2 linked regions of the Oligoflexus sp. genome follow. Each later gene encodes a partner of the first gene's protein in a complex. Links are inferred from orthologs where the notes say so. Each region holds a gene or a part of one and is shown in the gene's direction. Other genes may lie near its edges.

The links. The genes of interacting proteins can lie anywhere in the genome.
Region 2: the proteins of mnmE (region 1) and mnmG are in contact, whole or in part, in a solved structure (PDB 9HIP), measured with the Escherichia coli proteins. The link is inferred for Oligoflexus sp. from one-to-one orthologs.

Annotation. Positions count from the first base shown.
Region 1 is NZ_DASTAT010000140.1:39,120-42,498, forward strand. Bases 13-3,002 are described here. They hold mnmE (tRNA uridine-5-carboxymethylaminomethyl(34) synthesis GTPase MnmE), read left to right. Parts: upstream 13-788; coding sequence 789-2,216; downstream 2,217-3,002. Other genes in these bases: VFO10_RS29210 (R3H domain-containing nucleic acid-binding protein), read left to right, coding at 50-799; VFO10_RS29220 (aldehyde dehydrogenase family protein), read left to right, coding at 2,395-3,002. Also shown: more of VFO10_RS29220, read left to right, coding at 3,003-3,379. UniProt on the Escherichia coli protein: Exhibits a very high intrinsic GTPase hydrolysis rate. Involved in the addition of a carboxymethylaminomethyl (cmnm) group at the wobble position (U34) of certain tRNAs, forming tRNA-cmnm(5)s(2)U34.
Region 2 is NZ_DASTAT010000076.1:51,933-55,180, forward strand. What follows is about bases 1-2,886. They hold mnmG (tRNA uridine-5-carboxymethylaminomethyl(34) synthesis enzyme MnmG), read left to right. Parts: upstream 1-461; coding sequence 462-2,312; downstream 2,313-2,886. Other genes in these bases: VFO10_RS17370 (Glu/Leu/Phe/Val dehydrogenase dimerization domain-containing protein), read right to left, coding at 1-174; VFO10_RS17380 (Ada metal-binding domain-containing protein), read left to right, coding at 2,369-2,886. Also shown: more of VFO10_RS17380, read left to right, coding at 2,887-3,248. UniProt on the Escherichia coli protein: NAD-binding protein involved in the addition of a carboxymethylaminomethyl (cmnm) group at the wobble position (U34) of certain tRNAs, forming tRNA-cmnm(5)s(2)U34.

The DNA of each region.
Region 1 (3,379 bases):
CGGAGCAGCGTACCACCGCTGTCCGGGGCCCAACACAGAGGAGTACTCGATGCAGAATAAGGGCAATGAAGTTCGCGTGACTGCAAAAACCTTGGATCAAGCTCTTTCCGAGGCCGCGACTCGTTTGCAAGTGGACCAGAATCAACTCGATTACAGAGTGGTATCGCAGGGAAGCGGGGGCCTTTTCTCCTTTCTTGCCAAAAAAATAGAGATCGCCGCCTGGAAGAAGGATCTCGACATCGACGAGCTGATGACCGACGACGGTCAGGAAAGCGAAGGCGAAGTGGAAGCCTTGAGCCCGGAGGAAGTCGATGCTCTGAAGCGCGATCTGCAAAAATTCTGTCAGGATATTTGCAGCGCCATCAGCAATAAGCCCGTGACGGTGAAAGCGGAACTCGATGGCAACCGCCTGATCCTTGATTGTGATGATGAATACCTTGCTGGTCAGATGATGAAGAACAGCAAGCTGGCCGAAGCCCTGGAACATATCCTGCGCAAAAAACCCCGGCATATCAAACGCGAACTGCCTTTCCGCATTTTCGTGGACGTGCAGGGCGTGCGCCGCAAGCGTGAGACTGATCTGGTGGAGCTGGCTCGTGATCTTTCCGAGAAAGTGCACGAAAACAAGCGCCCTATCGTTTTGAATTACAAAAGCTCGTATGATCGCAAGATCATTCATATGGCTCTGGATAAAGACGATCGCGTCTATACGAAATCCATCGGTACGGGTCCCAACCGCAAGTTGATGATCCTGCCGATTCGCAAAAAAGATGAACCCGAGTATGGTGATGAACGCTAACGATCCGAAAAGGTCAGAAACATCGTCGCCAACTGCAAGCCCGGCATCTGCCGGGCTTCGCTTTGTGGGCGAACCGATCGCTGCACTGGCCACCACCCCTGGTGCTTCAGCCGTTGCCTTGATCCGCATGAGCGGTGAGGGCTGTCTTCCCCTTCTGGAAAAACTTCTGCGCCGTCGTGCGAAAGCCGCCCCTGCGCCTCGTATGATGATGATGGCTCACTTCATGGATCCTGAGCAGCAAACCGTGGTGGATGAGCTGATGACCGCGGTCTTTCATGGTCCGGCATCGTTTACCGGCGAGGACTCGGCGGAGCTTTACTGTCACGGCGGGCCTTACATTGTGGGCCGCATTCTCAAGATCCTCTATAGCCATGGTTTCCGTCCGGCGGAACCTGGGGAATTCACGCGCCGCGCCTTCCTTCACGGAAAAATGGACCTGAGTTCGGCGGAAGGCATCAAGCAGCTGGTCGAAGCCCAGACGGAGCAGCAGTGGCTCGCGGCGCGGCAGCTGGCGACCGGACGTTTCGCGCGCACGATTGAAGACCTGAGGGCGAGCCTTGTGGAATCCATGGCCTATCTCGCAGCGCGCATTGATTTTCCGGATGAGGGCGATACGCAGGACGTGGACCTTTCCATGGTGCATGAACGCGTGGAAAAAGTCATGAAGCGCATTCAAAAGCTCGAAGAGAGTTACGGCAGTGGGCGCGTGGCCGCGCAGGGCCTGATGGTGACCATTTTGGGCCGACCGAATATGGGCAAATCCACGCTGATGAATACGCTGCTGGGAAAAGAGCGGGCGATCGTTACGGAACATGCCGGCACCACCCGCGATTACCTGGAAGAGCCTTGTCGTATCAAAGGCCGCTTGATTCGTTTGGTGGATACCGCTGGTGTGCGTGATGCCAAGGATGCGGTCGAGAAGGTGGGTATCGCCCGCGGACTTGAGCTGGCCCAGGAGTCGGATCTTATTCTTCTTTTGAATGCAGCCGATGCCGGGCCCGAAGATCGTGCGGAAACCGACCGTTTGGAGTCAGAGCTGGGCCAGGAGCGCTGTGTGCGCGTTCTCACGAAATCCGACCTTGGCGTTCCCGCGTGGGCCAACAATTATGTGACCATTTCCTGCAAGGCCGAACGGGGACTTGAACAACTGGAACAAGAGATTGTAAAAAGAGTTGACGGTTTTGTGGGAAAACTCAGCGAAGAACCCTTCGTGAGTTCCGCTCGTCATCTTGCTGCATTGCAAACCGCCAAGGCGGATCTTATCGCGTATTTTACTGCCGAGGAGGCGGGCCATTACGATGAGCTTTTGGCCTTTGAGCTGCAAAATGCGGCCCGGGCCTTGAGCAGTATCCTTGGCACCATTGATGTCGAGGACGTATTGGATAAAATCTTTCGAGATTTTTGCGTCGGGAAATAAAACGACCTTATGCTTTCCGGCCAAAAATAGCTTAGACTTCAATGGGCTCTCCCCATACAATTGAGGAGAGTCGAGATTTTCCGCAAAAAAGTCGAAAACGTAAAAGGCGTCGGGCACGCGTGCAGTCGACCTTTCTCGAAACGCGGGGCCCAGAATCGCCAATCATAAGGGGGAGACCATGGGCTTTGAAGCTTTCTTTCAGGCGCTCCAGGAACGGCGATTTCCCCTGGATTTTCCGGGGCATTTTATCGGTGGCGAATGGAGCCTCGACTCCAAGTCTGAGGTATTACAGGGATCTTTCAATCCCTCCCGCGGTGACGCCATCGTCAAAGTCTTAGTCAGCAAGAAAATTGTGGAATCCGCTATAGACGCGGCAGATTTAGCTCAGAAGGAGCTGTCCGCCCTGCCTATGGAAAAGCGCGTCGAGTATCTGAAACGCCTCAGGCAGGTGATTACGGACTACCAGAGCCTGATCGTGGATGCTCTTTGCATTGAGGCCGGGAAACCGCGCTGGGAGGCCCAGGCCGACTTTCATAGTGCCTGCCAGCAGCTGGATGCGGTTTTGGCGGAAAGCGGCCGGATTCGCGAATCGCTGCTCGGCCCTGTGCAGCTGGCCTGGCCGGATACCGAGTTCAACCTGCAGTCCAACGGCATAACCGTTGCGTTCCTGCCCTTCTCCACACCCCTTGCCACCTTTGTGCAGAGCTTTGCCGGAGCCATGATCGCAGGTTCACCCCTGCTCGCCATGCCTTCATCCCATGCTGTGCTGTCGGGCGTGCTCTTTGGTTGTGTGGTGAATCAGCTGGAACTGCCCAGGGGTGCGGTGAACCTTGTCTTCGGTAACTACCAGACCTTTGTGAAGACCTTGCAGGATAAGAGAATCCAGGCAGTGATCTATTCGGGATCACGGGAACATTGTGATACGATTCGTCGTGATTACATGGGACAGATTACGCGGGCACTGCTGCTGCAGTCAGGTGGCAAGAACGCGGTGATTATCGACAGCGAAGCGGACATCAAAGAATCCGTGCGCTGCGTGATGTATGGCGTGATCAAGAACGCTGGTCAGCTGAATACCTCGACCAGTCGGGTTTATATTCATGAATCCCAGATCGAGGAATTCAAAAAGGAAATGGTTCGTGCGGTGCGGGCGCTCAAGATCG
Region 2 (3,248 bases), on another replicon or contig:
CACATCGCGCAGCGCTTCCTCTTCGGACTTGTAATCCCACATACGGCAACCACCAAGAGCGGGCCCCAGGGTGGTATCGTGAATGGCGATAATCGCCTTCAGCCCTGTAGTTTTGTCATGGCAGAAGACAACCTGTTCGTGACCCATGGTGGTTAGATCTTCAAAAATAGCCATCCTATCCTTCCTTTTTGTCCTGGGTATGATTTGCAGCTCAAATCAGCCTACGCGGGTACATGAGCACCAAGAAATACTGGAATGGTTTGAAAATAGCAAGCAAGCCAAAGCCCTTGAAAATAAGGCGTAAAGCTCATGATGTAAGCTTCGCTCACCGCGTTTGGAGTGGGTTTTAACGCATCTGTTCTTGTCTTGTTTGACTTATTAAGTTAGTACCAGATTTCCGTGGACAGGGCCGTTTGACAAGTGAAAAATCCCTGACCCAGGCAGGACAAGAAAGGTAAAACATGACGCAGTTTGATGTCATTGTGATAGGCGGAGGCCACGCCGGTTGTGAAGCCGCTTTGGCGGCGGCACGCATGGGCCGTAAGACTCTTTTGGTGACTCAGGTTGTGGATCGCATTGCCGCCATGTCCTGCAACCCCGCGATTGGCGGGACCGCCAAGGGTCATCTGGTCAAGGAAATCGACGCGCTCGGCGGACAGATGGGCAAGGCCATCGATGCGACCGGGATCCAGTACCGGATTCTGAACCGCAAGAAAGGTCCAGCCATTTGGTCGTCACGCGCGCAGGCGGACATGGACCTCTACCGCCGCTACATGAAGCACACTCTGGAGAATACGCCTCATCTGCACATTCGTCAGGACAGTGTTGAGGGACTTTTAATTGACAACGACAGTCAAGCGCCTTCCGTGGTTGGCGTTGAGACGCGTCTTTTTGGTAAGTTTCATAGCCGAACCGTTGTGATCACGACGGGCACTTTTTTGAACGGCCTGATCCATATCGGGAATCAAAAAATTTCTGCGGGACGCGCAGGTGACGCGCCTTCCGTGGGTCTGGCCGAAGCCATTCGTCATTTCGGCTTCCGCGTGGGCCGCCTGAAAACCGGGACCACACCCCGTCTTGATGGCAAGACGATCGACTGGTCGGTGTGCGAGGCGCAGCATTCGGATGAAGACATCATCCCCTTCAGTTTCTCGACCAAGGCGATCACCCAGCCTTTGATCCCGATGCATATCACCTACACGAACCCGCGGACCCATGATGTGATCCGCAAGTATCTGAGCGAGTCGCCGCTTTACAGTGGTGAAATCGTGGGCATCGGTCCGCGCTACTGCCCTTCGATCGAAGACAAGGTTGTGAAGTTTGCCGACCGCCAGGAGCATCAGATTTTCCTGGAGCCGCAGGGTTATGATACCTGCGAAGTGTATCCGAACGGTCTGTCCACCTCGCTGCCGCTCCGGGCCCAGCTGGAATTCGTGCGGACGGTGCGGGGTCTTGAAAATGCGGAGATCATCCGCCCCGGTTACGCGATCGAGTATGATTTCGTAGACCCGACGGAATTGAAAGCGACGCTTGAAACGAAGAAACTCAGCGGACTTTTCCTGGCAGGCCAGATCAATGGCACGACCGGATATGAAGAAGCCGCCGCCCAGGGTCTGATGGCCGGCATCAACGCCGCGCTGAAGGCAGGGGATCGGGAAGGCCTTATTTTAAGCCGTTCCGAAGCCTATATCGGGGTTCTGGTGGATGACCTTGTCACCAAGGGAACGCAGGAACCGTACCGCATGTTCACCTCGCGCGCGGAGCATCGCCTTTTCCTGCGGGAAGACAATGCCGACCTGCGCCTGACCAATATCGGCCGGACCATTGGCCTTGTGCAGGACGATGATTATTCGGGCTTCGTCACGCGTCAGAAATCTTTGGAGGAACTGTCCGAGCTGGTCAAGAGCACGACCATCGGGCCTTATCAGTTGCCGGCCGAGATGCTGGATGCCAAGGACAATATTGGAACGCGTCTGGATGCGATCCTGCGCAAACCCAAGGTTTCCATCTTCGATCTTCTGCCGCATGTGCCCATGCTGCAGAACTATGATCGTGCGGTTCTGCGCCGCCTGGAAATCGAAATTAAATACGAAGGCTATATCGATCGGGAACGCCGCGCGATTCGCAGCTCGGAGCAGCTGGAGCGCGTGAAGATTCCCGCCGAGTTCGCCTTTGAAAGTGTCTCGGGACTGAGCCGTGAAGTCGTGGAGAAACTGAAAAAACACCGTCCGCATAACCTGGGTCAGGCGTCGCGGATTTCCGGTTTGACACCGGCGGCCATTCAGATTCTGCACGTTCATATCACGATGTAAGTGATCAGGTCCGAAAACCGCCAGTGCTCCGTCCACGGCTGTCGTAGGATGCGCTCATGAGAACGAGAGACGAACATAATTTTCGAAAAATCATCGAACGCCGGGACCCACGCTACGACGGACGCTTCTACTGGGGCGTGATCACGACCAGGATCTACTGCCGTCCCATCTGCCCGGCGCGTCCCAAACCCGAAAACATACGCATCTTCAAAAGCTCCACGGAAGCGGAAAAGGCCGGATTTCGGCCCTGCCTCCGCTGTCGTCCGGACCTTGCGCCCGGCAGTCAACGCTGGGAAGGAACAGGCGTCTCAGTAGCGCGGGCTCTGCGCCTCATGGATGAGCGGGCGGGCGAGGCGCTTTCTGTTGCCGACCTTGCGGAAAGCCTCGGCATGAGTGAACGGCATCTGCGGCGTCTTTTTCTGGAGCATCTGGGGGCATCACCCGTTGCTATCATGGGGCATCGACGCCTGCATCTTGCAAGGCAGCTGATCGTGGAAACGCAGCTGCCGCTGACAGAGATTGCGTTTGCGGCTGGTTTTCAATCCATAAGACGATTCAACGAGGCGTTTCAGGAGCTTTATCAACGGCCGCCGTCAGCGTTTCGCAAGGGTATTGCCGAGGATTCCAATGCGGGACTGCGGCTGCGTTTGTCCGTGCGTCCTCCTTATGATTGGGTCACGATCCTCGGCTTTCTGCGGCGTCATCAAACCTATGGCGTGGAGCGAGTGGATGAGACGTCCTATGCTCGCTATGTGCCAGCAGGGAAGCAAAAGCCCGGGCAGCTGTCCGTGACCTTTGCCAAGGAGGCTCTGGAGGTTGAGTTTCATCATATTCAACTCACAGCGCTGCGTCCTTTGATGGCGCGACTGCGGCATCTTTTTGATGCCGATCACAATCCCGAGGATCTGCCGCGAAATGTAGCACGGGTGCCGCTGG